DNA from 4 places in the Pseudoalteromonas sp. L1 genome. Region 4 is predicted to be linked to each of the others. Evidence: predicted binding sites of a transcription regulator. Region 4 holds the regulator's gene; each other region holds the start of a gene.
What was found. Region 4 encodes sigma-54, which starts transcription at its own class of promoters, with help from an activator protein. Its sites were predicted from a motif close to GTTGGCACGNNNNTNGNNT; they were not measured.

Region 1 (8,280 bases), on a different contig from region 4:
TTGTAAGGTCTTATATCTGCGTATTTATCCACACATTCACTCATAAAAACTACTTAAGTTAAAAAACGGCACGCTTAGCGTACCGTTTAAAGAATTGGCGGATTATAACTCAGGCAATTTTAAATGCGAACCGAGACGCGATAGTTAACCAATATCTTCTCTCAATTGTTATAAAAATATATTTTTATAACAATCAATTAGCTAATGCTCTTACCAGTCTGTGTTGACTTCTTTAAGCACATTTTTAACACTAACCTCAACATTAAAACGACCAATAATACGCCACACACTAAGCTCAACCAGTGCGGTAATACTTGATGTTCATCCCCCATCATGGGTGCCACCACAAAACCAAACTCAGACACTAGGTAATCCGTTAAAAACCCGAATAGTAATGCAACGCCTATTACACCAATTAGATAAGCAACTACAGCGCGTTTTCCCAACTCTTTACCCACCACACCCAGTGTTGCAATATTTGTGGCAGGGCCTGCCAACATAAACACCAACACGGCGCCTGGTGATACACCACTGAGCAATAAACCTGCTGCAATAGGGGTTGAGGCCGTCGCACAAATATACATAGGAATGCTAATTAAGATCACCACCAGCATTGCAAAAATACCACTCCCCCACTGACTCAAGTACGACTCAGGCACATAGGTTTGGACCAGTGCGGCAAAAAATAAACCGATAACCAACCATATCATGGTATCTTCAAGCAACTTATTGCAGCTAAAACTTATTGCGCGTTTAAGTTTTGCAACCCCCCCTTCAATTTTAACGGCTTCCTTTTTGCTTGCGCAGCAGCTTGTTTTCTCAACAGCAGGAGCTTGCTCTGTACTACAACAACTTGATGCAGGCTCTTTCGCGATTGCTTGCTTGGTGCTACAACAACTACTTGTTACTTTTTCATGGTTATTATTCGAGGCTTTAGTATGCTCATCATTAATTTCACTCTCTTTACCAACTAACATACCAGCAGCAATTGCACTGCATACAGCTGCAATCGGCCTGATCACTGCCATAAACGGGCCTAATAAAACATAAGAAACAGAAACAGAATCAACACCTGTTTCAGGGGTCGATACTAAAAAAGCCGTCGTAGCACTTTTCGAAGCGCCAGCCCGTCTAAGTCCTATAGCGGCAGGGATCACACCACATGAACACAATGGCATTGGAGCGCCAATAAGAGCAGCTTTAATTGTGGTCCAAAGTCCTTCTTTACCAAGATGACGATTCAAAAAGTCAGTAGGCAAGTAAACATTTAATAGCCCTGCTATTAATAACCCCAACATCAACCAAGGGGCAGACAGTAAAAATAACTGCCAAAAATTAGTGAGTAAGTCCATCTATATCCTCCAATGTCGTTAATATAGAACAATTTTCAGCTGGCTCTTCACCGCCGCAACATTTTTGAGCTAATAGCGATAATGAATCATAAAACCGTGTTAACTCTTCAATACGCTGAGCAACTAAATCACGTTTTTGTAGCGTCATTTCTTTAACTTCATGGCACGAATGCTGATCTTTATGAATTTTTATTTGCAACAACTCATTTATTTCAGACAAGCTAAATCCCACGTTTTTAGCGCGTAAGATAAACGACATCTGTTTAATGTCTGTATCTGTATAAACACGGTACCCTGACTCCGATCGCGAACTAGGCGTTAACAAACCATGTTTTTCGTAGTACCTTAATGTATCTGTTGAAACACCCAACTTGCGGGCAAATTCACCTATTTTCATCACCGTCTCCATTTAAAAGCTTATACGTACTATAAACCTTGGAGTACACCCTAAGGTCAAGCATTAAATTAAAAAAGGAAAGCACATGAATATTACCATCCTTGATACCGCCACATTAGCAGATACCTCATTAGATTCGTTGGCAAACTTAGGAACGCTATCTTGCTATGATTTAACAGACCCACAAGATGTTGTTTCTCGTTGTCAGGATGCCGATATTATCATTACTAATAAGGTTGTTATTGATCAAAAAGCGATGTCGCAGCTTAGCAACCTAAAACTAATTTGTGTTGCAGCAACCGGCACCAATAACATTGATTTAGATGCAGCCAAAACACACAACATTGCTGTCACCAATGTGGCAGGCTACTCTACCCCTTCTGTGGTACAGCATACATTTGCACTTATCACTAACTTATTAGGTAATACGCACCGTTATATTCAAGATTGCCAATCTGGAAAATGGCAGCAAAGCCCTATGTTCTGTCGTTTAGATTACAGTTTTAATGACATGTCAGGCAAAACACTTGCGATTATTGGTTATGGTTCACTTGGTAAAGCGGTTGCTGATGTAGGCCGTGCTTTTGGTGTTAATGTAATAATAAGTGAGCGCAAAGGGCATGCTCCTCGCGAAGGACGTGTTAGCTTTGAAGAGGCCATCAAAACAGCAGATATAATCAGTGTTCATTGCCCGCTGACCGATGAAACTCGCGACCAAATCGCAGCTAAAGAACTCAATATGATGAAATCAACAGCTATCCTAATAAATACAGCACGAGGGGGAATTATCAACGAAGCTGATTTAGCCCACGCCCTTGCTAATAATGTGATTGCGGGTGCCGGTGTGGATGTGTTGAGTAAAGAGCCAGCAGAAGAAAATAACCCACTTGCTATTTATCAAGGTGACAACTTACTCCTAACACCTCATATTGCTTGGGCTAGTCAAGAATCAATTGCTCGACTTGTGGCTGAAATAGCACTTAACATCAACGCCTTCAGTCAAGGTGAGGCACGTAATAGACTGGTCTAAAAAGCAATTTTTTAGTCAAATAAGCTAAGTAATGAGTTCCATATTACTTAGCTAGCTCGCAAATACAAATTAAACCCTTGATTATAAAGAAAATAAAATATTGGCAAATGGATTGCTATATATGAAAAAACGAAACGATAAAACAAGGGATATAACAATGAAAAAAGCACTTCTTATTGCCGCACTAACAGCACCTTTTTTAACTGGTTGTGTCATTGCCGTGTCAGATGGTGAAGCCGAAACTCACTGGGCAGGCGACTCGTCAACAAGCTGGCAAAAACACCACAAAAATAATCGTGAAGTCATTGCAAACTTAGCACTTGATACGCCTTACCAAACGGTACTCAACAAACTAAGCACACCTAACTTTACAGAGTTACTTAAACAGGACGACGGTGTATACCAAGTACTTTTTTATGCCACTCATAGCATCCACTCAGACAGCAAAACGACCAAAGATGAGTGCACCCCTTTGGTCTTTAAAAACGATAAATTAATTGGTGTGGGCGACACTATTTATAAATCACTCAGCAATAGCTAATTACTTTATGCAGGGGTAGACAAATAACCTACTCCTGCATTGTCGCCGATACTAATCGCGATACCACTTGATCGCGCCCAGCTCCTTTGGCTTGATATAAACCTAAATCGGCTTCTTCAAGAAGTGTTTGCTCAGCATAAACTTGTCCTGATTCAGTGGTAGCAATACCAATACTTATTGTTACATACTCTGAATTTAAAGAGGCCTTGTGCGGAATATTCAACTTATTAACTGCGTTACGTAATTTATTAGCAAATGCAACCGCCTCTTTTGCGGATGTATTCGGTAACACAGCTGCAAATTCTTCGCCACCGTAACGGGCAACAAAATCACTCCCTCGCTCACATGAGCCAACAAGTGCATGCGCTATTTTTTTAAGGCAATCATCACCAGCACGGTGACCATAACAGTCGTTGTAACGCTTGAAGTGATCAACATCCATCAATAAAACTGATAAAGGGGTATGATCTCGCCTTGAACGTCGCCACTCCCTTGATAAGTTTTCATCTAGGTAACGTCGATTAGGAATTTCAGTTAAACCATCAATCGATGCCAACATTTCGAGTAGATCATTCTTTTGTTTGATCATTAACTGATTGCGAACACGGGCACGAACAATCGCAGCGCTAAAAGGCTTAGTTATGTAATCCATCGCCCCTAGCTCAAGGCCCTTGGCCTCATCATCATGGCTGGTATTTGCGGATATAAAAATAACAGGCAACATGTTTGTTGTGGTATTTTCTTTTATTTTCGCTAGCACTTCATAGCCATCAATACCAGGCATAACAATGTCTAATATTAATAAATCAACGGGTTGTGTTTTTAAAAATGTAAGTGCTTTTTCGCCACTTTCAACACAAAAAACATCGTAATCTTGTCGCAATGTTTTTTCTAAGACCAAGCGATTTAACGGATCGTCATCAACAATCAGTACCTTGGCTTTTTTCAACATTTGTAGATCCTTGTTCGATGATAAATGCAATAACTTGTTTTATTTGTCGTTGCAGCTCATCGTTTAATAACTCAGGAAGCTTGCCTTGCGTTTTAAGTTTAGCCTCACACTGTTTAGCACATGCTGACAATCGCTTAAAACCTAAATTACCAGCAGACCCTTTTACATTATGCACAACTCTAACCAGTTCTTCTGTAGTACTTAAGGTAGAAATTTCTAATAATTGCTGTGCGGCCATAGTGGCAAACTTTGATAACATAGTTAATACCAAATCACTATTATTTGCAAACTGAGTTAAAACAAAAGAATGATCAAAAAACGGTTCAATGGGTTTATCAAGTTCACTCATTGCTAAAAATAGCTTATTTGCAACAATTGGCTTTGTTAAATGCTTATTCATACCTGCAGCGACAGATTGTTCAATATCAGCAGCTTCACTATGAGCGGTTAATGCATATATAGGCATCTGCTCTTTTGTGAATGATTGCCTTATAATTCGTGTCGCCTGACAACCATCCATCTCTGGCATTTGAATATCCATAAAAATCAGATCTGGAGTTAAACTCGCAGATAACTCTATTGCTTTTGCACCGCTATCAGCACAAACAACAGTAATATTAGCCTGCTTTAGAATACTTTTAATAATATTTAAATTAAGTGGATTATCATCCACCGCGAGCACTAATAGACCTGATAAATCTGTAGTTGATGGTAGTAACGGGCTGCTTTTTTTGGCGGTCTGTGTGGTTTTATCAAGCTGTAAGCAAAAGCTAAATTCACTGCCCTTACCCTTTTCACTTGTGAGTTTAATTTCCCCACCCATCAATGCGACTTCATATTTAACAATTGCTAAACCAAGTCCTACACCTTGATGAGAACGAGTAAGCGACTCGTCTCCTTGCGTAAAAGCATCAAATAATCGGCTTTGATCAGCATCGCTAATACCAATCCCCGTATCCTTAACCACAAAGCAAATAAGTTGCTGCTCATCAGACTGTTCAACTAAACTAAGACTCAGTTTTACACTGCCATGTTCTGTAAATTTAGCCGCATTGGTTAATAAATTTGCGAGGACTTGCTGTAGACAAATTTGATCACCCAATAAATTTGCATTAATGGTGTCATCACATTCGACGATAAACTCTAAATCTTTTTTACTGCAAAGAGGCGTTGCAATCCCTTCACAGTAATCAATTAAGTCAGCCACGCTAAATGGTGCCTTATTTAATTGCACTTGTGCACTTTCAACACGGGCAAAATCAAGCATACGATTAAGTAGTGACAACAAACTATTTGCTGCCGACTTAGCTTGCGATGCGTAACCTCGCTGCTCTTGCGATAAACCTTGTAAAGCGATTACATCTATTAAACCTAACACCGCATTAAGGGGCGTACGTATTTCATGACTTAAATTCGCAATAAAACGACTTTTAGCTAATGTCGCTCTCTCCGCATCATTCTTTGCCTGAATTAAATCTGTGACATCTTGCACGTGCAAAACATAATAATCAGGGGTTTGTTCATTATCCCATACCAAGGAGACACTTATTTGCAACCAACGCTTTTGCTCTTGTTGAGGTAAGCTAAAGTGATAAACATTTTTCTTCTCACTATGAAGCTGCTCAAGTGTTTGCGTTAATTTTTCTAGTGATTGCTCAACGAATAAATCAGCCAACATGTACTGACTGGGTATATTGTAGCTTTTCTGCATTGAAAATATCTGGCGGGCGGCTTTGTTAGCCTGCAACACTTGGTAATCTAGAGATAATAAAATAACCCCATTCGCAGCATACTCCATGGCACTTTTGAGCTTTGCCTCTGAGCTTTGCAACGCATTAAGTGCTTCATGCTGCTCTGTTATGTCTCTACCAATGGTCATCGTACCTAACAGTTGCTGATGCTCATTATAAAATGGCGCAATACTGAGGTTGTATGTTTTATTATCTGTGACTAAGCGCTTTTGATAGACTTGGCGCTCAGTTAACACTTTTTCTTCTAATAAATTGAGCTCAGTATTATCTTGATTTGTGTTAGTAAACTTTTCACCAACGAGTTCTTCTTGTGGCATGCCTACGTAACTTTCGTAAGCTTTATTGCAACCTAAAAAAACACCGTAAGTATTTTTAAAATAAATGAGATCTGGCACATTGTTAAGCATAGTGTTTAACAAGGCTAAATGACGTTCTTTGGCATCAATACTACGTCGTAATTGCTCTGATTTTACTTGAACTTGTGAATCAAGTGCCTTATTGGCTTCTTGTAAAGATGTAACTAGCTCTTCATTACGTTTAAAGACCTGCTTAACTCTGCTGAACCATGGCTGCCAATCTGTCGGTATACGATAATGTAAAAGCGGGTTACTGTTCTCATTATGCTGATCTAAATAGCAGATTAAGTGTGTCATGGGCTTAACAAATATACGTTGGCTCAACCAAAAAACACCACTAAACATCATTATTAAAAAGACGCACAAAAATATAAACTCTACAAGAATATCGTAACGAATTGGCTCACTAAGCGCCTGTTTAGATTCATAAAAGCGGGTGTAGATGGGCAAGTTGTCTGAGGGCTGAACTAAGTAGCTATGTAATTTTTTTGCGGGCCGCTTAGTGTCAATAATCATTGGTTCAGGCCAGTAATCACCTGCACTGACGACACTATTTAAACGCACGTCAGAGCTGGCTATAACTTGGTTATGTTGATTTATAAAAATATACTCACCCTGCGGTGGCGCTATTTTCTGCAACCAATTTGAAATTGCTTCTAAATCATAAATTAAAATGATGTAGTCATGGCTTGTGGCGGTTCGCTTTTTACCAATTGCAAAATAAGCACGCTCATTCACAGTAATGACTTGGCTTGACGAAAGCGTGTTGTCGTTCAATTGCTGTGGTTTAAGTTTATTGTCGAGTATTGTCGTTAATAAGGTGCTGTCTGCGGTTGAGCGCCGCTTGGTATAAGCAAAACCTTGTTCATTAACATAAGCAACCGCTTGTAAAGATTGGATAAGTGAGAGCGTGGTATTAAAAGAAGGTCCTAATGCAATAACTTGGCGCCACTGTTCAAGTGCATTAGATGTTGAAGCAAACTTACCTTGTCCAACTATTTCACCTACTTCGTCACCAACTGGCTGATAATAATAATGCTCAAATTGGTTTACATCTTTGGTCCAGCTTGGGTCGAAATCATACGATAATGGCTGCTCGTATAATACAAACATGGTATCAATCAGCCCATCGGCAGCACTCATTGCATGGCTCAGTTGAGCTGAAATATTGCTAAAGCTGCTGTGGCGATTCTCAATTGCACGCTCAAGTTTTAAGTCATACAAATGCAAGCATAAGAAAAATGCCACTAGCAATGGCACAATCAATGCGACAGTGATAGAGCGGTAATAACGTTTAAGTGGTAAAAAGTTCACTAGCTTTAAAGTACCTTGCCTCGGAACTTTCTAGATTAACGAGGCAAGGATCTGCTGGCAAGTTATAAATTTTCTTCAGCAAAGCTTGCCAAGCGACTACGAACAACACCATTTAAGTTTACGGTGGCACTTCCTTCAAAATCTTTAAAGCGTTCAACAATGTAAGTTAAGCCTGAGGTAACTGGAGTTAGGTAGTTACTATCAATTTGCGCCAAATTACCTGAACATATGAGCTTGGTTCCTTCACCACAACGCGTAATAATGGTCTTCAATTGTGAAGCCGTTAAATTTTGGCTTTCATCTAAAATCACCACGGCATTTTGAATACTACGACCACGCATAAAGTTCACCGATTTAAATTGCACATTGGCCTTTTCCATAATGTAATTACGACTCGAAATCGGGTTTTCATCACCTTTATGTAACACTTCTAGCGTGTCTGTGATAGCAGCCAGCCAAGGTGCCATCTTCTCTTCTTCAGTTCCAGGTAAGAAACCGATAGATTCGGCAATTTCAGGTGTGTTACGGGTGACGATAACTTTATCATAAATGCCTTTTTCAATAATCATTTCAAGGGCACTGGCAAG
Region 2 (8,280 bases), on a different contig from region 4:
CATTGATTAACACACTCATACTTGAAGCTGATAATTTACCAATCGCACGAAACACCTCTTGCATGGCAGGTGCTTCACCTATGATATGGGCATTGGTTTGCGGTGCTAATTTACGTTTGGTTTTTTTTGTTGAGTTAGCACGACAGGCGCTTTCTACCAATGCTACGGCTTCATCTAAATCAAACGGTTTGGCAAGGTACTCAAATGCCCCTTTTTGAAACGCATTAACTGCTGAGTCGAGATCTGAGTGGGCAGTCATGATGATCACAGGTAAGCTAGGGTTTTGCTCAGCAATTGTTTCTAACAATGCCATGCCGTCCATACCTGGCATACGCACGTCAGAGACGAGCACTGTGGGCTGGCTAAATTTTAATGCATTAAGTACATCTTGTGCATTTGCATAGCTTTGGGTTTCAAATCCTGCTCTTGCCAGCGCTTTTTCTAATACAAAGCGTATTGAGGCATCATCATCAACTAACCAGACTGTTTTCATGATTACTCCAAAAAACCATTAATCCGTAAAAGGCAAATAGATATTAAATTCTGTATGACCAGGCCAACTGTCACAGTCTATGTGTCCGTCATGTTGGTCAACCAAGGTTTGCGCGATGGATAAACCAAGCCCTGAACCATTTTCTTTATTGGTGATCATTGGATAGAACAAAGTTTCTTTTAGATTCTTATCTATACCTGGACCATTATCCGAAATTTGGATCAGCAAGGTTTTTTTCGGCGCTTTACCAGGACGTCTATGCTGGTGGTTAATACGAGTTTTTATTCTAATTTCACCACCATCAACGAGAGCCTGTTGGGCATTACGAATAATGTTCAATACCACCTGCTGAATTTTACTTTGATCTATATACACATTAGGTATGCTCGGATCATAGTCTTTTACTAAGGTGATATTCGCACTATTATCTAGCATGCTTAGCTTGATTACTGACTCAAGTGCTTGGTGAATATTGCCATAGGATTTGTGTGGCAACTGATTCGGACCAAGTAATCGGTCGACTAGCTCTCGCAACCTGTCTGCTTGCTCAATAATAAGCTCTGCACATTGATCTCGTTCTTGCTGATCAACCTCGTACTGCAATAATTGCGCCGCTCCGCGAATTCCGCCTAACGGATTTTTTATTTCGTGTGCTAAACCGCGTATTAAATTACGCGCAGCTTGATATTGATGCATTTGATTGGAGGCTTGATCGTGACGAATTTCATCGTCCATTTGGCGGCATTCAAACAAAATGTAGTTTTCATTTTTGCTGCTGAGCCGTCGCGTACTGATTGTTAATTTAGCATGACGAGAATCGATGAACACCACGTCAGCTCTATGCTGATGGCAATCAACACCATCGAACAACGAGTACTGGGCGATACGTTTTAAATCAATTGAGTGATAGTTAAATAGATTATCGAATGGTTGGTTGATAATACGTTTTGGGCCTAAACCTAAAAGCTCACTTGCACTGTCATTTGCATAAACCAGTTTGAAGTTTCGGTCGAGCAAGATAACTGCAGTACTTAAATTTTTCCAGATACTGTCGAGTATTTCTGAGTCGAAGGGAGTATTACTGAGCATGTTTGCACCATTTTAGTGCGTTGCGATTAAGCATAGCTTAGCACAGCCATTCTGCATTGTGAGGTATCTATTTTAAAAAGTTAATTGCTGTTTAATACAGATGCTCTATGCATAAAAAAGGTGCTTACTGGGCTAACCGAAACGAGTTTATTATTCTCATTAAAAAGCTTAGCTTGCAGTGTGTGTTCGCCTCGATTGACTTCTCTAAGTGCAAAGGTTGTACTGCTACTGGCAACACCTAAAGGAGTGCCATCAACAAAGAGTTGTACCTTAAAGCCTGTTGCAAAGCGTGGGCTAATACGAGTCGTTACATAAACGGAACCGGTATTCTCTCTAACGGTGGCTTCATTTTCAGGTGAGGCTATTGTCACTTTAAAATTAACCGGTGTAACGTTAGGGCTGCTATCTAGAATGCTCGTATCGGTTGCTGGCATAGTGAGATTTTGCGTATTTAGCTTTACTTCAGTTGCGCCTGGACGTGGTGTATCAGAAAAGACTAAAACACCATTTCTATCCTTCCACGAATACACTTTCTTCTGAGCGGTACTATGACTAAAAGTACTAACAAAAGTTAGTACTGCTAACAATAAAGTTATGCTTTTCACTCTGCAACCCTGCATTTCTTAATCTATTTAAAACTGTAGAGGAGAATACGTCGAATTACCATTAAAAAAGCCCGCAAAGCGGGCTTGAGAACACACATTTATTATCTGATATAGATAATTCTGCTACAGCGTAATTACACGCTGTAGTACATTTCAAACTCAACTGGGTGAGTTGTCATGTTAAGCTTTTCAACTTCTTTGTTCTTCAGTGAGATGTATGCATCGATTAGATCGTCAGTGAATACACCACCTTGGGTTAAGAACTCACGGTCAGCGTCTAAAGAAGCAAGTGCTTCGCTCAGTGAAGAGGCAACTTGTGGGATCTCAGCAGCTTCTTCAGCTGGTAAGTCGTATAAATCTTTATCCATAGCGTCGCCAGGGTGGATCTTGTTTTTGATACCGTCAAGGCCAGCCATAAGCATTGCTGAGAATGCTAGGTATGGGTTAGCTGTTGGATCAGGGAAACGTACCTCGATACGACGTGCTTTTGCAGACGGTACCACAGGGATACGGATTGAAGCAGAACGGTTACGTGCAGAGTATGCAAGCATTACTGGTGCTTCGAAGCCTGGTACTAGACGTTTGTACGAGTTAGTTGACGCGTTAGCGAATGCGTTGATTGCTTTAGCGTGCTTGATGATACCACCGATGTAGTAAAGTGCTTCTTCAGAAAGACCCGCGTATTTGTCACCAGCGAAGATGTTTACACCATCTTTACCTAAAGATTGGTGACAGTGCATACCAGAACCGTTATCACCTACAAGTGGCTTAGGCATGAAGGTTGCTGTCTTACCATAAAGGTGAGCCATGTTATGGATAACATATTTCATCTCTTGGATTTCGTCTGCTTTTAATACCATGGTATTAAAGCGTGTTGCGATTTCGTTTTGACCCGCAGTTGCAACTTCGTGGTGGTGAGCTTCTACAACTTGGCCTAGTTCTTCAAGAACTAAACATGTAGCTGAACGCCAGTCGTGTGATGAATCAATAGGTGAACATGGGAAGTAGCCACCTTTAACACCTGGACGATGACCTTTATTGCCGCCTTCGTAGTCTTTATCTGAGTTCCATGCAGCTTCGATATCATCAATTTTGTACATAGAACCAGACATGTCTGATTTGTATTTTACATCATCAAATAGGAAGAACTCTGGCTCTGGGCCGAATAAAACAGTGTCAGCGATACCTGTTGAACGCATGTATTCTTCAGCGCGCTTTGCAACAGAACGTGGATCACGCTCGTAACCTTGAAGTGTTGAAGGCTCAACAACGTCACAACGTACGATTAAAGTAGCTTCTTCAGAAAATGGGTCCATTTTAGCAGACTCAGGTACAGGCATTAGTACCATGTCTGATTCATTGATGCCTTTCCAGCCAGCAATTGAAGAACCGTCAAACATTTTGCCATCTTCAAAGAACTCTTCATCAATTTGGTGATGAGGAATAGAAACATGCTGTTCTTTACCTTTGGTATCAGTAAAGCGTAAATCAATGAACTTAACGTCATTTTCTTTGATAAAATCTAAAACCGATTGTGACATGTGTCCTCCAATTGTTGGGTTTTATTTTTGCTGCATTATTGCTTTTGTTTTATATAAGCTGATTTCATGCCATATTTTTAACGTGTTGTTTAGGCTTATAAAAAAAAATAGAATAGGGTTTTGTTAAAACTTTTTGCACAATTTTGGTGCGTAAAAGTTTCATTATGGTGCATTACTTTTTCACGATGCCAAATGCACATAAATTGAACATACCTAATCGTTGAACTCTGCGCTTAATTTACTCTCAAAATATGGCTCATTACTCAGAATATCGCCAGTTTTTACTATTTGAAATGAATAAATTTCATAAATTTGTCATTTATAAAACAGATACTTAGAAAAAGCCTGAAGAAAGTTTATAAATTTATATTGGATAAACTTTCATCCATGCCATTATTAAGGGATAATATGCGCCCTTTTAAATCCTATGCTGGGACATCTGGTGAAAACTCAGATGAGTGCGTAGATCTTGCAGGATCAATGAGATTCAATTTCTCTGAGAAAAAATATGAGCATCGAAAAGTTAAGAAATATAGCGATTATCGCCCACGTTGACCACGGTAAAACAACTTTGGTTGATAAACTGCTTGAGCAATCAGGCACATTAGAAACGCGCGGCGGTAACGAAGAGCGCGTAATGGACTCAAACGACATTGAGAAAGAGCGTGGTATTACCATTTTAGCTAAAAATACAGCTATCTCTTGGAATGACTACCATATCAATATCGTAGACACCCCAGGACACGCCGACTTCGGTGGTGAAGTAGAACGCGTACTTTCGATGGCTGACTCAGTATTACTACTTGTTGATGCTCAAGAAGGTCCAATGCCACAAACGCGTTTCGTAACGCAAAAAGCATTCGCACAAGGTTTAACGCCGATTGTTGTTATCAACAAAATCGACAAACCAGGTGCACGTCCTGACTGGGTTATGGACCAAGTTTTCGATTTATTCGATAACCTAGGTGCAACTGACGAACAGTTAGACTTTAAAGTAATCTATGCATCAGCTATCAACGGCTGGGCAACAATGGATTTAGACACGCCATCTGACAACATGGAACCTATGTTCCAGATGATCGTTGACGAAGTATCTCCACCGGATGCAGATCCTGAAGGTGCTTTCCAAATGCAAATTTCTCAGCTTGACTACAACTCATACATCGGTGTTATCGGTGTAGGTCGTATCAAGCGCGGTACTGTTCGTCCTAACCAACAAGTAACGATTGTTAGTGCAGACGGTACTAAGCGTAACGGTAAAGTTGGCCAAGTAATGAGTTACTTAGGTCTTGAGCGTCACGAAGCAGAATCTGCGGGCGCGGGTGACATCATTGCTATCACAGGTCTTGGTGAGCTGAAAATTTCAGACACTATCTGTGATGTAAATACCGTTGAAGCATTACCACCACTAAGCGTTGATGAGCCTACAGTAACAATGACGTTCTCTGTAAATACATCACCATTTGCTGGTAAAGAAGGTAAATTCGTAACTTCACGTAACATCCTTGAGCGTTTACAAGCTGAGCTTGTTCACAACGTTGCGTTACGTGTTGAAGAAACTGACAACCCTGATAGCTTCCGTGTTTCTGGTCGTGGTGAATTACACTTAGGTATCTTAATCGAGAACATGCGTCGTGAAGGTTACGAGCTTGCTGTATCTCGTCCACAAGTAATTTTACGTGAAGTTGATGGTCAAAAAGAAGAGCCATACGAAACTCTTACAATCGACTGTCAAGAAGAGCACCAAGGTTCTATCATGGAACAAATCGGTCTTCGTAAAGGTGAACTAACAGACATGTCTCCAGATGGTAAAGGCCGTGTACGTATGGACTTTATGATCCCAAGCCGTGGCTTAATTGGTTTCCAAACTGAATTTATGACATTAACCTCTGGTTCTGGTCTTCTTTACCATACATTCGATCACTATGGTCCACACAAAGGCGGTACTATTGGTGCACGTAAGAATGGTGTAATGATTGCGAACGCAACGGGTAAAGCACTTACTAACGCGTTATTCAACTTACAAGACCGTGGTAAGCTATTCATCGGTCATGGTGTTGAAGTATACGAAGGTATGGTTATCGGTATCCATAGCCGTGATAACGACCTAACTGTAAACGCACTTAAAGGTAAGCAACTTACAAACGTTCGTGCATCTGGTACTGATGAAGCACAAACACTGGTACCACCACTAAACTACACGCTTGAGCAAGCGATTGAGTTCATCGATGATGACGAGTTAGTGGAAGTGACACCTGAGAACATTCGTATTCGTAAACGTCACTTAACTGAAAGTGACCGTAAACGTGCGAGCCGTGCAGCTAAAGACTAATAACGTCTTTTAGTTACAAAAAATATAAACCGCCGTATTGAAAAATACGGCGGTTTTTTTAGGCCTTTAAAATAAAGAAAAATAGAGCTTCTAGCTCCAACCTTTAACTTGTAAAATAAGGCTGCCTACAAAAACAAAGGAATCGATTTAATGGACAAGGAGCAAATGGACGCGCAAATTGCTTTTTCTCAGATGCAGCGAAATGAATCCATCAATGAGAAAATAGATGCGCTCAGGCCTAAGTGGTGGTCTATTATCAGTAAGTATGCAAGTTTTATTTTCACGCTTTTAGTTGTGCAATACTTCTTTCCTGAAACGATTGACCAGCCTGTTTTCTACTTTATTTTACTAATGATTTTTAATGTAAGTATTGCCCAGTACCATGAAAATAAACAATTACATAAACGATTAGACTTACTGCACAGTTTAATAAAAGAGACGAAAGTCTAACCGCTTTAGTGTGCTAGATTGATAGGGGCAAGACCTTACTACAATGACACTTGCTCACCTTCATTCAATATGTATAGAGGAACTTGGCTGCTCATGGCCTTTTGCATGTGCAGTAATCGCAGTAATGCAGAGTGACTAGAATGGTCGCCCATTTGCCAGCTTGAGTTACCATACCCCCATGGGATCATCACTTTACAGCTTAGCTCCTCAGCTGCATTTAACGCATCTTCAGGTGTTGTGTGTACATAGCGATACCATTTGCCGCTTTCTTGGTGGTAATAGGACGCTATCGGCATCAAACATACATCAATTTCGCCGTATTTTTGTTTAATATCCTGAAAATGTTTTGAGTAACCGGTATCGCCAGCGAAAAATAAGGTTTTTCCGTTTTGTTCGAGTAACCAACCATTCCATAAATCTTTATTGTGATCTTCATAAATCAAAGGCACTAAGATACGGCTGCTAAAGTGGTGAGCTGGCACGGCATGAATCGTTAAATCATTAATTTTAGTGCTTGCGTACCACGCCATCTCTGAGATAGTAAAACCACCGGTAGGAAAGTTATCTGCAAATCCTAAAGGCACTAAATAGCGTGGGCCATTGCCAATTTCTTCTATATCCGCTTTGTTAAAATGATCATAATGAATGTGTGAATACATCACCGCATCTAGGCCATCCAGCTCTACTTTTGTTGGCCAAAAACCAGGTTTGCGATAGATACCGCCTGCGAGTTTGAAGGCCAAGTCTACAGGTGAATCAAACTGATCCTTAACGGGGTCAAACAACAACTGCTCACCACTGGGTGATTGAATATAAAAGCCTGCATGACCCAACCAGCGAACTGTAAAGCCTGAATCGACTTTAGGTACTATTTGTTCGCTTTGATAGTGGCATTGTGAGTTGCTGTCGTTGCATACAAGCAGTTCAGACGTTTCATAGCAATTGTCGGTGCAAGTTGTTGGGTATTCTTTGTCACCGGGGTAAAGGTTATGGTAACGACCTGCCTGCTCTCCTTCGGTTTTTAACGGGGTAATCGTACCTTCGCCAGCAATAACATTAACAGTGTTAGAGTTGCTACAAGCTGCTAAAAGTGCAGCGGCGATAAGTGTAGGAAGTGTTTTTAAATGCATAACATGCTTACTTTTTATTCTTTGCCATGAGTTTAGCAAAATAAGATTTAAGATAAATCATTAAAAAGTAACAAGAGGTTACATAAAAAAGCCTACGTTTAAGTAGGCTTAGTGAAATGTGCGTAAGATGACTAGCTTGCTTTATTCATTTGCTCAATGAATTTATTTGAGTCTTCAATCGACTTATTCATGTCATCCATTAAAATTTTGATGTCGCGTTTTAGATTCGTAAACTCGCCTTTGATAGCTGTTACAGCTTGTGCATTAAGATTATGCTTTAGGTACAGTACGTTATCGTGAAGCGATGTTAATACAGGCTCCATTTTACTTTCAGCACTGCGCATTGAGCGTAACAGTTGGTCAAATTGGCGCTTGGTTGCATTAAGCTTTTTGCTGCTTTCACGCTTTAGAGAAGCGCTTTTATATTGTTCAAGCTCATCGCTCCATTCATCGAATAGCGCTTCGGCTACATCTTCAACTTTGTTGATGTTGGTGGTTACTTGATTCGCAGCTGCAAGGCTTGATTCATAATCATCATTGAGTTGGTTGTAGGCATCTTGTAGTTCGCCACCATCAAAGTTGATTAATGTGGTCAGCCTCTCTAATGCTGATTGAAATTCTTCTTGTGACTCTTGTTGAG
Region 3 (8,280 bases), on a different contig from region 4:
TGCCCTTTTCCTGAATATTGAATTCGTGCATTCGCAATGCGATTCGATGTGACTGTATTATCTGCGGTCACATCTTCAGGGCGAACTAAGCCTTCTAAACGAATAAATTCTTCGCCTGTATTTAAGGTTAGCCACTTTTCACCGCGGATCACTAGGTTGCCATTAGGCAAAACGCGCATTACATTGACGGATATATCACCAAATAAGCTATTAGACTGGTTTGACTTTGAATCGCCTTTAAATGATGAACCTGAGCCAATACCAAACTGGATGCTATCTCCGCCTATATTAACTGGGTTTCCACCTAAGCCGATAACCGGATCTAAGCTCGCATCCGTTTCTTTATCTGTTTCAGTTTTTGCCGCTTTCGATGCTTGCGTAGACTCTTGCAACTTAACAGTAATAATATCGCCTGTTCTGAGTGCTTTTTTATCTGAATACAGATCATTTGACAGGTAACTATCAAACAATGAACCTGTTGGTACCATTTGTTCAGCAGAAGGCTCTGGATACATAGGTGCATAGTAAGGGTCATCCTGAACCACATGGTGGTTCTGTGTTGACATACAACCACCTAACATAAGTGCTGCCGATGTGACTAAGATAATATTACGCATGCGACCTCCTACCCATTAAAGCTGCTGATTAATGTAGCTAAGCATTTCATCAACGGCTGAAATCACTTTTGAATTCATTTCATAAATTCGTTGCGTTTCAATCAGATTAACAAGCTCTTCAGTTACATTAACGTTCGACGTTTCAAGTGATCCTTGAACCACAGTACCTAGGCCATCAATTCCTGGATTACCTTGCACAGGCGCACCACTTACAGCGGTTTCTGTATAAAGGTTTTGCCCCATCGGCTCTAAACCCGACGGATTAATAAAATCACTGATTGTAAGCTGACCAATCACGACATTTTCTGCTTGTCCTGCCACCCGCACAGATACTTCACCATCTTGTGAAACAGTGATTGATTGCGCATCGTCAGGGACATTCATTTCAGGCTGAATAGGGAAACCCGCACCAGAGGTTACAATTCGGCCATCTTCATCGGTTGTAAATTGACCATTACGTGAGTAAGCAATATTTCCATCTGGCAGTTGTACTTCGAAAAAGCCAGGTCCTGAAATCATCCAATCGAGTGAGTTTTCGGTGGTAAGCATATTACCTTGCGAAAAGTTCTTTTGGTTTGCAACTACTTTTGCACCCGCACCAAGCATTAAACCTGATGGCATTTCAGTATCTTGTGATGAGCGACCACCAGGCTGATTGATATTTTGATATAGTAAATCTTCGAATACAGCACGGCTTTTTTTATAGCCTACTGTGCTGGCATTCGCGAGATTATTTGAAATCACCGAAATATCGGTTTGTTGGGCATCAAGCCCTGTTTTACTGATCCACAATGCAGGATTCATAATTCTACCCTCTCAGTGCTATTAAACGATGCGTAACAGCTGATCTTGACGTTCATCAATCTCTTCCGCTGTTTTCATCAATTTAACTTGTAATTCAAATTGGCGTTGATGGCTGATCATATCGACCATTTCATGTACAGGATTCACATTGGACATTTCAAGTGTGCCTGATAACACCTCTACATTTTCTGACACATCACAAAAGGTACATTGACCATTCACTAAGGTCTCTGGTTTTGGCCGAAATAAGCCATCATTACCTTTTTCAAGTTGCGTGTTATCAGCCTCAATAACCTTAAGTCTGTCAACGACTTCTAAAAAGTTTGCTGGCGCACCTTGAGGTCGAACTTGAATAGAACCATCTGAACTAAATTCAACTTTTTCAATGGGCAGTGGCAAAATAATCGGACCACCTTCGCCAATAACTTGACGTCCATGGCTGGTCATTAATGCGCCATCGGGAGTAATGTTTAATGTACCGGCTTTTGTATAAGCTTCGTTACCTGAGGCATCTTGAACACTTAGCCAACCTCTATCACTCAATGCAACATCAAGATCGCGTCCAGTCTCAACATACCCACCCGACTCCATATTTGAGCCAGGTCGCTCTTGCATAGAAAACACGCGTGTAGGCATGCCTTCACCAAACGCTTGCATAGAGCGGGCTTGTGCAAAATCAGCTTTAAAGCCAGTGGTGTTAGCATTAGCAAGGTTATTAGCCTTTAGGGCCAGACCTCGCATACTTTGCTTAGCACCCGACATGGCAATGTAGACCATTTTGTCCATAACATTGACTCATTAAAAATACGATATTTGATAAATGCAATAACAGTGCCAAAGTAAAATTGACGCCTTATTTAGCGCTTATGAAGTGTAGAGTTCTGTGTTGTAGCAGGTGTGGGTCTAGATGACTAAAATGAAAAAGGCTGCCTGTTAAAGAGCAGCCCTTGTGTCGGATTAAGTTGAAGATCCGCTATTATTAACGGATCTGTAAGATATTTTGTTGCAGCGTAGAGTTCACTTCAAGCGCACGCGAGTTTGCTTGGAAGTTACGCTGTGCACTAATCAAATCAACTAACTCAGACGTTAAGTTTACGTTTGACTGCTCAAGAGCAGAAGAATTCACAGTACCAAGCGTACCTGAACCTGGCTCCCCGGCAATAGGCTCACCTGAGGTTAAGCTTTTCTTCCACGATGTATCACCCACTTGTTGTAAGCCTTGTGAATTAGAAAAACGAACCATGGCAACTTGCCCTAGGAATGAGGTATCACCATTACTGTACGAAGCAACAACCTTACCATCTGTGCCAATATCAATACCTGCTAAGCGGCCCACTGTTGCGCCATCTTGTTCAAGTGCTTTAACTTCAAAGCGGCTGGCATACTGGGTTGGTATTTTATTTGTAGTACCTGCTTCATCACGCCAGTTAATATTAACGTCTTCAGGGAAACTCGCACCATTTGATAATAAGTCAGATAAACCAACCCCTGCACCCGCACCATTTGGGATAGAAAGTGGGTTGAAGGTAGCATCTGTATTTGGCGCACCATTTGTATTTAATGGTAAACCACTTGAATCAAACTGAAATGTTGATAATGGCGTGTAAGGCGCAGCTGTTTCTTCAACACCTGCTGGGCTAAATGGTTTTTCATCGAGCGTAGCATACACTTGCCATTCATTGTCATTACCCGTTACGGTCGCATCTGTTTTCACAAAGTAAAGCTGTAAAACGTGCGGCTCACCCAGTGAGTCATATATCGTTGTCGATGTCGAACTGTTATAAGACGCACTAGTTTCAGGGTCAAAAGGCGTGACCGTTGGCGTAGTAGAACGTGAATCAAGATTGAACGATGAATACACGTTATTGGTTGAACGCGGCGAGCCTGATGAGTCTGGAATTTGAATAGCTGAAGAGGTACTTAAGCTCACTGACGTTGTGTCACCTGTAGCAGGATCGACTGGAAAGCCTTGTAAGTAGTTTCCTTTAGCATCAACAACAAAGTTATCTTTATTTAACTTAAATGCACCAGCGCGCGTATAAGTAAAGTCTTGAGCTCCTAGCTCTTGGCTCATCGCGAAGTAACCTTCACCGGTGATGGCTAAATCAAGCGAGTTATTGGTAAACTGTAGTGAACCCTGATGGAACTGTTGAGCCACCATGGTTGTTTGCACACCATCACCATTCTTAGTTCGACCAGAGCTAAACACTGAAGATGCATATACATCCGCAAATTCAGCTCGTGATTCTTTAAAGCCTGTCGTATTAACGTTGGCAATATTATTTGCTGTTACATCTAAATCTTTTTGCGCGGCAGCAAGTCCGGTTAATGCAATATTGAAGCTCATAAGTCACCTCTAAAGTGTCAATCTGTAGCACTTGGCTAACTAATTAATCTGTATAATTAAGCGATTTCTGCTACATCAGTTAGCCTAACCGCGCCTTCTTTTGTATTTATAATGATGCCGTTCGAACCATTAATGTTCACACTCTCAATATTCTTGAAAGTCGCAATCGGTAAGCTGGTGTAGTCACCATTAACGTTACCCTCGGCTTTGATTTTGTACTCGCCAGGTGGCAAACGTTCGCCATCTTCATTTTCGCCATCCCATTCAAAACGAATTGCACCAGCAGATTGCGCCCCTAGCTCAATGGTTCTAACTAGTTGCCCTGATTCATCTTCAATACGCAGCGTTAACTCATCTACCGGATTTTCTGCAACAACAGAGCCTTTAGATACACCCGTTTCGTTTAAATCCAACATATCTGACTCAAGCAACGCTTGCTTACCTACTAAAGTAGATGCTTGTAGCGCCGAGTTAGATGTCATTGAAGCCGTAAGGGATTCAAATTTACTATTAAGATTTGAAATACCTTCTGCCATAGTAAAGTTTGTCATCTGAGCAATCATTTGATCATTGTCAGCGGGCTTACTCGGGTCTTGAAACGATAACTGTTGAGTTAACAACGAGAAGAAATCTTCTTGTGTTAAAGTGTCATCTTTCTCTTCTGTTTTCGTTTGATTGTCTTGCCAACGTAAGTTATCTAAATACGTGGATGACGCACTGCTGATGTCGTTACTCATAACTTATCCTCGGTTACCGCTGCCCAAGCAACAGTGTTTTACTTAACATTTGCTTTGCTGCATCAGCAACTTGCACATTTGTTTGATAAGAGCGAGAGGCAGAAATCATATTAGCCATTTCTTCTACGACGTTAACATTTGGTTTGTAGATATAACCGTTTTCATCTGCACTTGGATGATTCGGGTTATATTCAATTTGCAGAGGCTTGTCGCTCTCTACAATACCCAGTACTTTAACGCCAACAGAAGAACCCTGAGGATTGCTTTGTGATGCTGACGCTTTTGTAAGCTCAGCGGCAAACACAGGGTGGCGCGCTCGGTAAGTCTCATTTTGACTAGAGCTAATCGTATTTGCATTTGAGATATTACTCGCCGTGGTATTTAAACGCACATTTTGTGCACTCATACCCGTACCTGAAATATCAAAAACATTATATAAACTCATGATTAAGCTCCTTGACTACCGAGGGCTTTTTTAAGGCCTTTAATTTTACTACTCATAAATTGCAGGCTTGCCTGATACTCTAATGAGTTTTGTACATACAAGTTTCGTTCCACTTGTATATCAACAGAGTTACCATCACCTGTATCTGCTTGATTTGGCGTGCGAAACATTTCTGAGTTACCAACAAAACGACTACCACCCGCAAGGTGTTTCTCGTTTGTACGTACCATAGTGTTGCCGCTTTGTTGGTTGCTTTTTGCCGCTTTTAATGCAGATGCAAAATCCACATCTTTTGCCTTGTAGCCCGGCGTATCAGCATTAGCGATATTAGTCGCTAATAACTCAGCACGTTGTGAACGGATCAACATTGCATGGGGGTGAACACCGAATGCTTTATCAAAACTGATAGCCATAACCATCTCCAAAAATTTGACTCTGCATTGGACAATGCAAAAGACAAGCCAAAAATAAAGAGCCTATCAATAAGGTTATAACTAATTGAAAATAAATAAGATATAGCAACCTAATAGTTAGGTTGCTAGAAGGGAATTATTTCTTCTGGTAGATGATACCTGGATTACAACGTACCATATCAAAGCTATCACTTAAGCCCGCCATTGACTCAGATGCGCCTAAAAATAAATAGCCTTTAGGGTTAAGTGCCTGAGCAAATTGCGCAATAATTTTTGCCTTAACCTCTGGTGAAAAGTAAATCAGTACATTGCGGCAAAAAATGATATCAAACTTGCCCATCAAGGCATAAGAATCTAATAAGTTGAGATGCCTAAAACTGACCATTTTTCTTATTGGATCAACCACCTGTGCCATACCATTGCCACTATCCTTAAAGAACTTTTGCCGCCTTTCCATAGACAAGCCTCGAGCGAGTGCAAGTGAGTCGTACTCAGCATTCTTACACATATCAAGCATGGTATTTGAAATATCAGTACCAATAATCTGCGCACCCATTTTTAAAACACCTGGCTGCTTAGATTGAAACTCGGCAACCGACATGGCTATCGAGTATGGTTCCTGACCAGAAGAACTTGCCGCAGACCAGATTTTCACTGGTCTATGCAAGTCTTTAAATTCAGGAAACAATTTAGTTTTAAGTAACTCAAAGGGGTATTGGTCACGGAACCAAAGCGTTTCGTTTGTCGTCATCGCATCAACAACTGCGGCACGTAACTGCCTCTCATGAGGACTTAGCGTTTTGCTCACTAATTGTGATAACGATTCCACACTAAAGCGAGCCATCAATGGTGCGAGGCGACTTTTAACTAAATAAAGTTTGTTATCACCTAACACAATCCCACATTGTTGCTCTAAAAAAGAGCGAAATTGATCGTATTCGCTTTGTTGTAAGTGCTTATTTTCCAAAGTAATACCACCTATAAATTATTAATCACAGTGAACCCATTTTTTAACAGCTGTCGCTAATTCATCAGGGTTAAACTTTGCAATAAAATCATCCGCACCCACTTTTTCAATCATTGCTTGATTAAATACACCACTCAGTGATGTATGTAAAATTACATGTAGCGGCGATAATTTTGGATCGGCTTTTATTTCTGCTGTTAGGGTATAGCCATCCATTTCTGGCATTTCAACATCAGATATCAGTAAACCAACGCGTTCGGTAATATTGTTTTGACAATCAAGTTCAGCAATTTCACGTAGCCTCAGCAATGCTTCTTTACCATTTTTAGCAAGCTCAGTTTGCACACCTAGTGGCTCAAGTGCACGCTTAACTTGATTTCTTGCTACCGCAGAATCATCAGCAATAAAGACGATGCGTTCACCTAAGTCTTTTTGAATTTCGCCCTCGCCCACGACCTCAGCACTGACCTCAGTATTAACAGGGCAGATCTCGTTAAGAATCTTTTCAACATCAAGGATCTCTACCAGCTCGTTCTCTATTTCGGTGACGGCTGTCAAATACGAATAACGGCCAGCGCCCGATGGCGGAGGCATAATTTTTTCCCAGTTCATATTTACAATACGTTCAACACCACCGACTAAAAAGCCTTGAACTGAGCGATTGTATTCCGCAATGATAATAAAACTATCCTTTAAATTCTCGATTGCAGGGCCACCAACAGCCATAGATAAATCGATAACTGAGATAGTTTGACCTCGAATATGGGCCACACCACGGATATAGGCGTTTGATTTTGGCATGTTTGTAAGCGGTGGGCATTGTAAAACCTCTCTTACTTTAAACACGTTAATACCAAAGCGTTGACGCCCTCTGAGTTTGAATAATAGTAATTCAAGGCGGTTTTGCCCAACCAACTGAGTACGCTGGTTAACTGAGTCTAAAATGCCTGCCATTTCAATCTCCTAAAGATAAACAACCAGAGTCGGAACAATAATTGCTTTCTTTGTGTTAAAGCTACATAAGGTTACAAAGCGTCTGTTTTTTGACGCAAAATATTTATACCTTGTTTTCAACCATAAGCATAGTCGAAACATGATGAGTTTGTTAAAAAAAAGCCGAAGATACAGTGTTTTTTATTTTCTTGCTAGCCTGTTGCTTAGTACGCAACTTCAAGCTGAAGTCTATAATCACCAGCAACTTCAACAAATCGCTATCGATTTTATCAGCGAACAAATTACTGATCTGGATTCAACACCACAAGTCAGCGCGCTGCCTCTTGATAGCCGAATTCCAGATAGGCCTTGCCAGTTACCGCTGAGTAAAACCGTTCCGACTGAACCTCCTTTTAATCGGCAGGTAACCGTACAACTTAAATGCGAAGACTTAAATAGTTGGACGCAATATGTACATGTCAGAATTATTGAACTTGAGCCTGTGGTGGTAGTAACAACCAATTTAACTCGTGGAGAGGTCATTAAAGCTGAACATTTACGCCTTGAGATGAAGCCTAAACAATTTGTTCGTACGCAATATATTCAAGATGAGTCAGTGCTAATAGGAAGTCGGAGCAAACGTAATATCCGCAGTGGTCTTCCGATTGTCATGAGCCATATTTGTATGGTGTGCAAAGGGGATAATGTAACCATCATTGCAGCGATACGTGGGCTTAGAATCAAAACAACAGGTGTTGCTTTAGAAGATGGTACGCTTGATGAATTAGTACGTGTAAAAAACAAAAAATCAGGTAAAGTATTAAATGCACGCGTGGATGGTGTCGAGTCTGTACAGGTGAATATTTAATTTTTAATATTTATGTTAAAGTATCTTGTGTGCCTGCCGATACAAAGGCATATGTTGGGTAATGTATAGGTCAAAATAATGGTAAGCAACGTCAATAATAATAGTCAGCAAACATCTGTGTTGACGAATACCAAGCAAAAACAGCTTGA
Region 4 (8,280 bases):
CGCCATGTCATTGAACTTAAGAGGTGCTCGTCGTATCAATAGAATCGAAGGTGGTTTATTGTTAATCGCATTTATTGCATACCAAGGCTATATTTTCAGCCAAATAGGATAACAAATGACGCAGCAAAGCTTTATTGCGCAAGGTAAGCGAGTTCTTGAAGTTGAAGCGCAAGCATTAAGAGAAATTGAACAGTATATCAATGCTGATTTTGAACATGCCTGCCAATTAATGTTTCATTGCACAGGGCGTATTATCGTCATAGGTATGGGTAAATCAGGCCATATTGGCAATAAAATAGCCGCAACATTAGCAAGTACTGGCACCCCTGCATTTTTTGTTCATCCGGGTGAAGCGAGTCATGGTGACTTAGGTATGATCACACGTGAAGATGTTGTGATGTGCATTTCAAATTCAGGTGAAACCAGTGAAGTGCTTGGTATTATCCCTGTTATTAAACGTATTGGCGCAAAAATGATATCTCTAACAGGTAACCCTAACTCAACTATGGGGAAGCTATCGGATGTCCATGTGTGCATCAAAGTTAGCCAAGAAGCGTGTCCATTGGGCCTCGCCCCTACTGCCAGCACCACTGCGACATTAGTTATGGGCGATGCGATAGCCGTTGCCCTACTCGAAGCGCGCGGTTTTACTGCCGATGACTTTGCTTTATCTCACCCTGGGGGGAGCCTAGGTAAGCGCTTATTACTGAGCCTTGAAGACGTCATGCATACCGGCAGTGCCACGCCTATCGTTACCGAATCCCAAAGTGTTAAAGATGCACTAATAGAAATGTCAGCCAAAGGCCTCGGTATGACAGCCATTGTCGATGAAAATAAAAAGCTTGCAGGTCTGTTTACTGACGGTGATTTACGCCGTATTTTAGAGCAACGCGTCGATATTCATAACACATCGATTAGCCAAGTAATGACACGCTCATGCACCACCGCACATGCAGATATGCTCGCTGCGGAAGCATTGAATATTATGGAGCGAAAACGCATTAACGGTTTAATAATAATAGATGAAAGTAATACACCGATTGGCGCACTTAATATGCAAGACCTTTTAAAAGCAGGGGTACTTTAAACATGACGTTTGCCGAGCTTTATCAGCCATTAAGCACAGATGTAAGCCAACGTGCTCAGAAAATAAAACTACTCATTTGCGATATTGATGGCGTTTTCTCTGATGGCCGTATTTACTTAGGAAATAACGGTGAAGAACTCAAAGCGTTTAATACCAAAGATGGCTTTGGTATCAAAGCATTAATAAATAGTGGCTTTGAGGTTGCGGTTATTACAGGGCGACATTCACAAATAGTTCAGCAACGCATGACTAGCCTAACAGTACAACACATCTATCAAGGTCAAGAAAACAAGCTTATTGCGTATCAAGAATTAAAAGACAAACTGGCTTTGACCGATGAGCAAATAGCTTATATCGGTGATGATGGCCCTGATTTACCCGTCATGGAAAAGGTAGGCTTTGCCGTTGCTGTAAACGATGCTCACCCACTTATAAAAAGACTCGCTCATTACACTACCATGTTACCCGGAGGGTTTGGTGCTGTGCGAGAGCTGACTGATTTATTAATGCTGGAAAACGCGAAAGCGTTAACAACTGATGGAACCAGCGCATGAATATAGCCCGTATTTTACTGAGTATTGTTTTTGTTTGTTGCATGATCTGGTTATGGTATCCGTACTTTAGCCAACCAACAGGCGCAATAAACAGTGAAGACGAGATAATCGCAACACCGGATTACACCGCCATTGCGCTAAAGCAAACTGCGTATGATGAGCAAGGTAACATCAGCCATAAAGTCGCTGCGGCTAAAATGGAGCTATACCAGCAATTAGGATTTACTTTTTTTGAACAGCCTATTTTTACCATTTATGGGGATCAACAGGTTTGGCAGGTAAAAGCAAAAGAGGCTACCTTGTACGAAAACGATCAACTCATTTTTGAAGGTGACGTTGTTGCAAAAAACCTAACTCATAATGGCATGATTGAAGATATCAACGCAGAAAATATCAATGTCGATATTGAAAAAATGACCATGTACTCAAAACAACCTGTTACATTAACAGGCCCAAACTTAAAGATTACCGGTAAAGGTTTAAAAGCCGATTTAAAAGCCGAAATCGTCGAGTTAACTAACCATACACGAACCATATACTATGACCAATAAACTTAAAAAATTACTTCTAATCCCAAGCTTATTGATTGCGTTTTCAAGCGCTGCTGCAGACCAAGCGGGTACTCCTATCAGCATTAGCTCAGATCGCCAAGTAGGTCAGTTAAAAAATGGTGTAGGGATTTTTGAAGAAAATGTAGAAATAACCCATGGTAATCGTCGTATTACCGCAGATCGCCTAGAAGCACATGCAGGTGAAGTTGATGGTACTGTTTCACTTATCATTGCCACAGGTAAGCCAGCCTACTTTGAAGAAAAACAAGAAGATGGCACGGTTATGAGCGCCAGCGCAGACGAAGTTCGTTACGATGTAGCAAAGCGTTTACTCACATTAGTTGGCGATGCGCAAGTGACACAAGCAGGGCAAAAAGTCAGCGCAAAAAGTATAACTTATGACATGGAACAACAGCTAATTAGTGCTGAAAAAGACGAAAACTCAACGGATCGTGTGCATACAATCTTAGTGCCTGTTGATAATAAAAAAGATGATAAAGGCCAGCCATGAGTACATTAAAAGCAGAGCTGCTAGCAAAGAGCTATAAAGGCCGCCAAGTTGTCAAAAATGTGGGACTAGAAGTCGAAGCAGGCAGTATTGTCGGCTTACTAGGTCCTAATGGTGCAGGTAAAACCACCACCTTTTATATGATTGTTGGGCTAGTGCCAAGCGACAAAGGTAAAATTAGCATTGATGACAACGACATCACTTTATTACCCATGCATAATCGTGCTCGATTAGGTATTGGCTATTTACCTCAAGAATCATCCATTTTTAGAAAGTTGACAGTCTACCAAAACCTGATGGCGATTCTTGAAACACGCAAAGATCTTAAAAAACAGCAACGAGAAGAAACACTCAATAACCTGCTTGATGAATTTAGTATTCAGCACATCCGAGATAGCCAAGGTATGGCGCTATCAGGAGGCGAGCGTCGCCGTGTTGAAATCGCGCGAGCATTAGCCGCAGATCCAAAATTTATTCTGCTAGATGAGCCTTTTGCTGGTGTTGATCCAATTTCAGTGTTAGATATAAAGAAAATTATAGAGCATTTGAAAAACCGTGGTATCGGTGTACTAATAACTGACCATAATGTTCGAGAAACCCTTGATGTTTGTGAAAAAGCCTACATTGTTTCTCATGGGGAGCTAATTGCATCAGGCACGCCTGAGCACGTATTAGCAGACCAAACGGTACGCGATGTCTATCTAGGCGAGCAATTCAGGTTGTAACCAATACACCACCGACTAGAGCATCTGCTAGACTTACAATAATGACAACATATTGATATTGACTCAAAGTAGTATCAATAAATGATTTAAAAGGATTGTTAGGGATACATGAGGCAATCATTACAGCTGCGCATGGGCCAGCAACTTACAATGACTCCACAACTGCAACAAGCCATTCGCTTATTGCAGCTTAGTACATTGGATCTCCAGCAAGAAATACAAGAAGCGCTTGATAGTAATCCTCTGCTTGAAGTGGAAGAAGCGGATTATAATGAAGAAGCGATCGGTAAAAACGAACAAAAATCTGACTCTGATGATTCACAAGTCGCAGCTACAGCAGAAGAAGCACCAAGTGAATACGAGCAAGAAAGCAGTGATGCACTCAATAAAGATACCGTCAGTGACGACCTAGCAATGGATGTCACGTGGGATGAGTACATGAGTGCAGCCCCTTCAACCTCGTCAGGGCCAATGCCAGAAGATGAGTCTATTTACCAAGGTGCGTCAACCGAAACTCTCCATGAATACCTGATGTGGCAACTACAGTTGACTCCATTTAGTCCGACCGACGAAGCAATTGCTGTTGCTATAGTCGAAGCTATCGATGACTCAGGTATTTTAACTGTGAGTTGTGAGGATATTGTTGAAAGCTTTAATCAAAATGATGATGAAGAAGAAATAGAACTTGATGAAGTCGAAGCGGTCTTAAAAAGAATACAGTTATTTGATCCTGTCGGCATTGGTGCTCGCAGCTTACAAGAGTGCCTATGTATACAACTTCGTCAATTCGATGCAGATACACCTTATTTGGCTGAAACTAAAATGGTTTTATCTGAGCACATCGAATTATTAGCAAGTCGCGACTATCGTACTTTGATGAAAAAGACTAAGCTTAAAGAAAACGAGCTTAAAGAAGTGATGACGCTTATCCATAGCTTGAACCCTAAGCCTGCAGATAGCATCGTACGTGAAGAGTCTGAATACGTCATACCTGATGTATCGGTAAAAAAAGTAAAAGGTCGTTGGGTGGTTGAGCTAAACCCTGACTGTATGCCAAAGATCAGAGTAAACAGCCAGTATGCGGCTATGTCACGCTCTGTAAAATCAAGCAGTGACAGCCAGTTTATTCGCTCTCATCTGCAAGAAGCTAAGTGGTTTATTAAAAGCTTAGAGAGCCGGAATGATACTTTATTAAAAGTAACGAACTGTATTGTTCAACAACAACAAGCTTTCTTTGAACACGGCCCAGAAGCGATGAAGCCGATGGTGCTAAATGATGTCGCTGAAATGGTCGAAATGCATGAATCGACGATTTCACGGGTAACAACGCAAAAATATATGCATACCCCAAGGGGTATTTTTGAGTTGAAATATTTCTTCTCAAGCCACGTCAGCACAGAAAATGGTGGCGAGTGTTCATCAACGGCAATACGCGCTTTAATCAAAAAGCTTATTGCCGCAGAAAACTCAGCGAAGCCATTGAGTGACAGTAAGATTGCAGATATATTGGCTGAGCAAGGAATTAAAGTAGCTAGACGTACAATTGCAAAATACCGAGAGTCTCTAGCAATACCGCCGTCTAATCAGCGTAAAAGCTTGATTTAGACGTTTTACATAGAAGGAAAATGCTTATGCAACTAAACCTAACTGGTCGTCATGTAGAAATCACAGATTCATTAAAAGACTATGTAAACACCAAGTTTGCGAAACTAGAAAGGCATTTTGATCATATTAATAATGTTCATGTCATTCTAGATGTAGAAAAATTAAGTCAAAAAGCAGAAGCAACTTTACATGTAAACGGAGGCGAACTGTTTGCCTCTACAGAGCATCAAGATATGTACGCGGCCATCGACTCGCTAATTGATAAGCTTGATCGCCAAGTTATTAAACACAAAGAGAAATTAGCTCGACACTAAATTATGAAACTTAGTTCACTTACTAGCCAGGACTGCAGCAAAGCTGCGGTCCTTTTTAATAGCAAAAAAAGAATTCTCGAATTTATCAGCGAACTCGCTCATGAGCAGCTTCCTCATCTATCGCAGCAAGATATTCTTAATGCTTTACTCAATCGAGAAAAGTTGGGGAGTACAGGAATTGGTAGAGGCATTGCTATTCCGCATGGCCGTATGTCGGGTGCTGATAAACCACATGCGTTTATTATAGTGAGCGAATCGCCAATTAACTTTGATGCAATTGACAACCGCCCTGTTGATATTTTTGTTGCACTCATCGTACCTGATGGAGACTGCCAACTTCATTTAAAGACCTTATCAACAATTGCTGATAGACTAAAAGATAAAGAATTTTGTAAACAGTTACGCAGCGCAAAAACCGATCAGGAACTGTTTCAAGTTATTGCATCAGAGGCATAAATGGAATTAATTATTATCAGTGGCCGTTCTGGCTCAGGTAAATCAGTCGCTTTACGAGTCCTTGAGGACCTTGGTTATTATTGCGTTGATAATATTCCTGTAAACCTATTACCTTCGCTAGTGCGTAGTGTCTCTGATAATTACGACAAAATAGCGGTCAGTATCGATGTGCGTAACCTGCCAAAAGAGCAACAAGAATTTAATGATATTCTTGAATACTTGCCAGGTTTCGCCAATCCAACATTATTTTACCTTGATAGTGATGATCAAACACTCATTAAACGTTTCTCTGAGACAAGACGTTTACACCCGCTTTCTTTAGATTCTTTACCGCTCGATTTAGCAATTAAGCAAGAAAAAATACTGCTTGATGTCCTAATTACCCGCGCTGATTTTATGATCGACACAACGGATTTAAGTGTACATCAGCTAGCAGAGTCAATTCGTGAGAAGATTCTTGGTAAAAAAGATAAAAAGCTCATTATTACCTTTATGTCATTTGGCTTTAAGCATGGTATCCCGAAAGAAGCTGACTATGTATTTGATGCACGCTTTTTACCAAACCCGCACTGGGAGCCAGATCTTAAGCCACTTACGGGGCTCGACCAACCAGTTAAAGATTACCTTGCAAGCCATAGCATAGTGCAAAAATTTACTTGGCAGATTCAAACCTTTGTGCAAACGTGGTTACCACACCTTGAACGCAATAACCGCAGTTATTTAACTATCGCAATTGGCTGCACGGGTGGACAGCATCGCTCTGTTTACTTAGCACAGACGATTGGTGAAAGTTTCGCGAAAAGCCATGCGAATGTAAAAATTCGCCATCGTGAGCAAGACTTATAACAAGGGCTTTAACATGTATGCTGAAAATACGTTTTTAATTCAAAACAAACTTGGCTTACACGCGCGCGCAGCAACTGTACTTGCACAACTTGCACTGCAATTTGATGCTAAAATTATGTTATATCAAGATGACAAAGAAGCTGAAGGTGACAGTGTACTTGCTCTAATGTTATTAGAGAGCAGTCAAGGTAAAGAAGTTCGAGTTGTATGCGAAGGCCCTGATGCAACTGCTGCACTTAATGCAATAGGTGAATTAATAGCACAACGCTTTCATGAGCAAGAATAGCATTTGCTAAGCACGAAAGATTTACGTTAAACTTAACTTAGATATTTAAATTTCTCTTAAATATCTTACTTTTAAGTCATTCGTTCATCTTATATAACAAATATTCTTAATATAATGGTTGCTTTAAACGATAACTCAGCAAATTTATTATTGTGCAACTATGCTGTATTTATTTAGCCAGAGCTAACTTTTTTAGTTGTAAGGACGCCAATGCCAGAAGCCTTTGAACAAGATTACCCACTACAACAACTTAAACAGGTGACCAAGTCACTTAATAGTGGTCAATTTGTTCAAGTGCGCGGTATGCTAGCTAAAACAGCACCTTGCGATACAGCACTGTTACTTGAGTCATCTCCTCATAAAATCCGCCGCATGTTGTGGCAACTCGTTGATCCGGATGTACGTGGTGACGTACTTGAAGAGCTGTCAGAAGATGTACGTCTTGGTATTATTGCCCAGATGGAACCTGAGCATATTGCCGCCGCAACTGAGGACATGGACGATGATGACTTAGGTGAAGTACTTCGTAGCTTACCTGATACTGTCTATCAAGATGTTGTCGGGGCTATGGATACGCAAGATAGAGAAAGAGCGACTCAAGCACTTTCTTATCAGGAGCGCTCTGCAGGCGCACTAATGAATAGTGATACTGTCACTATTCGCCCCGATGTTACATTAGACGTTGTACTGCGTTATTTACGTCTACGTGGTGAGCTACCTGAAGGTACAGATGATCTGTACGTGGTTGATAAACATAACTGCTTTTTAGGCGCCTTGTCATTAACGACACTTTTAACCAGCCCACCAGACAAAATTGTTCGCGACTTAATGGATGAAGAATGTGAGTCTATTCTCATTTCGATGGACGAAAGTGATGTTGCTCAACTATTCGAGCGTCATAACTGGATTTCCGCGCCTGTTGTGGATGATAACGCCCACTTGCTTGGTCGTATAACCATCGATGACATCGTTGACGTCATTCGTGAAGATGCAGAGCATAGCATGCTTAGCCTAGCGGGTCTTGATGATGAAGAAGACACCTTTGCACCCGTTCTGAAAAGCTCGCAGCGTCGCTCTATTTGGCTTGGGGTTAACCTATTAACCGCATTGTTAGCTGCCATCGTTGCAAGCTTCTTTGAAAACACCTTAGCAATCTTACCAATCCTGGCGGTACTTAATGGAATTGTGCCTTCAATGGGAGGAGTTGCTGGTAGCCAAACACTTACCTTAGTTATTCGTGGTATAGCCGTTGGCCATATTAATCAAACTAACCAACGCTTTTTATTACTCAAAGAGCTCGCGATTGGGGCGCTAAATGGTGTTATTTGGTCGATATTAATCGCCGGTG

Region 1: a site for sigma-54 is predicted at 2,879-2,897, ahead of L3V38_RS17425 (DUF3192 domain-containing protein). Genes of this name have one in related genera too.
Region 2: a site for sigma-54 is predicted at 3,784-3,802, ahead of glnA (glutamate--ammonia ligase). Genes of this name have one in related genera too.
Region 3: a site for sigma-54 is predicted at 2,242-2,260, ahead of L3V38_RS01205 (flagellar basal body rod protein FlgF). Genes of this name have one in related genera too.

The regions. Positions count from the first base shown of each region.
Region 1 covers NZ_JAKKCT010000006.1:139,945-148,224, forward strand. The annotation lists gene L3V38_RS17405 (1-acyl-sn-glycerol-3-phosphate acyltransferase) at 1-44, opposite strand, end outside; gene L3V38_RS17410 (SO_0444 family Cu/Zn efflux transporter) at 198-1,352, opposite strand; gene zntR (Zn(2+)-responsive transcriptional regulator) at 1,336-1,749, opposite strand; gene L3V38_RS17420 (D-2-hydroxyacid dehydrogenase) at 1,835-2,779, shown strand; gene L3V38_RS17425 (DUF3192 domain-containing protein) at 2,937-3,320, shown strand; gene L3V38_RS17430 (diguanylate cyclase) at 3,349-4,272, opposite strand; gene L3V38_RS17435 (response regulator) at 4,241-7,693, opposite strand; gene L3V38_RS17440 (PhoH family protein) at 7,756-8,280, opposite strand, start outside.
Region 2 covers NZ_JAKKCT010000004.1:400,719-408,998, reverse strand. The annotation lists gene ntrC (nitrogen regulation protein NR(I)) at 1-493, opposite strand, end outside; gene glnL (nitrogen regulation protein NR(II)) at 512-1,582, opposite strand; gene L3V38_RS14805 (DUF4124 domain-containing protein) at 1,663-2,187, opposite strand; gene glnA (glutamate--ammonia ligase) at 2,322-3,728, opposite strand; gene typA (translational GTPase TypA) at 4,237-6,060, shown strand; gene L3V38_RS14790 (hypothetical protein) at 6,211-6,510, shown strand; gene L3V38_RS14785 (MBL fold metallo-hydrolase) at 6,549-7,640, opposite strand; gene L3V38_RS14780 (DUF2959 domain-containing protein) at 7,772-8,280, opposite strand, start outside.
Region 3 covers NZ_JAKKCT010000001.1:267,330-275,609, reverse strand. The annotation lists gene flgH (flagellar basal body L-ring protein FlgH) at 1-617, opposite strand, end outside; gene flgG (flagellar basal-body rod protein FlgG) at 633-1,421, opposite strand; gene L3V38_RS01205 (flagellar basal body rod protein FlgF) at 1,443-2,207, opposite strand; gene flgE (flagellar hook protein FlgE) at 2,401-3,768, opposite strand; gene L3V38_RS01195 (flagellar hook assembly protein FlgD) at 3,825-4,505, opposite strand; gene flgC (flagellar basal body rod protein FlgC) at 4,519-4,950, opposite strand; gene flgB (flagellar basal body rod protein FlgB) at 4,953-5,363, opposite strand; gene L3V38_RS01180 (protein-glutamate O-methyltransferase CheR) at 5,500-6,330, opposite strand; gene L3V38_RS01175 (chemotaxis protein) at 6,352-7,284, opposite strand; gene flgA (flagellar basal body P-ring formation chaperone FlgA) at 7,427-8,131, shown strand; gene flgM (flagellar biosynthesis anti-sigma factor FlgM) at 8,210-8,280, shown strand, end outside.
Region 4 covers NZ_JAKKCT010000005.1:281,581-289,860, forward strand. The annotation lists gene L3V38_RS16390 (calcium/sodium antiporter) at 1-112, shown strand, start outside; gene L3V38_RS16395 (KpsF/GutQ family sugar-phosphate isomerase) at 116-1,087, shown strand; gene kdsC (3-deoxy-manno-octulosonate-8-phosphatase KdsC) at 1,090-1,641, shown strand; gene lptC (LPS export ABC transporter periplasmic protein LptC) at 1,638-2,192, shown strand; gene lptA (lipopolysaccharide transport periplasmic protein LptA) at 2,182-2,703, shown strand; gene lptB (LPS export ABC transporter ATP-binding protein) at 2,700-3,425, shown strand; gene L3V38_RS16420 (RNA polymerase factor sigma-54) at 3,534-5,030, shown strand; gene hpf (ribosome hibernation promoting factor) at 5,057-5,344, shown strand; gene ptsN (PTS IIA-like nitrogen regulatory protein PtsN) at 5,348-5,800, shown strand; gene rapZ (RNase adapter RapZ) at 5,801-6,646, shown strand; gene L3V38_RS16440 (HPr family phosphocarrier protein) at 6,660-6,932, shown strand; gene mgtE (magnesium transporter) at 7,143-8,280, shown strand, end outside.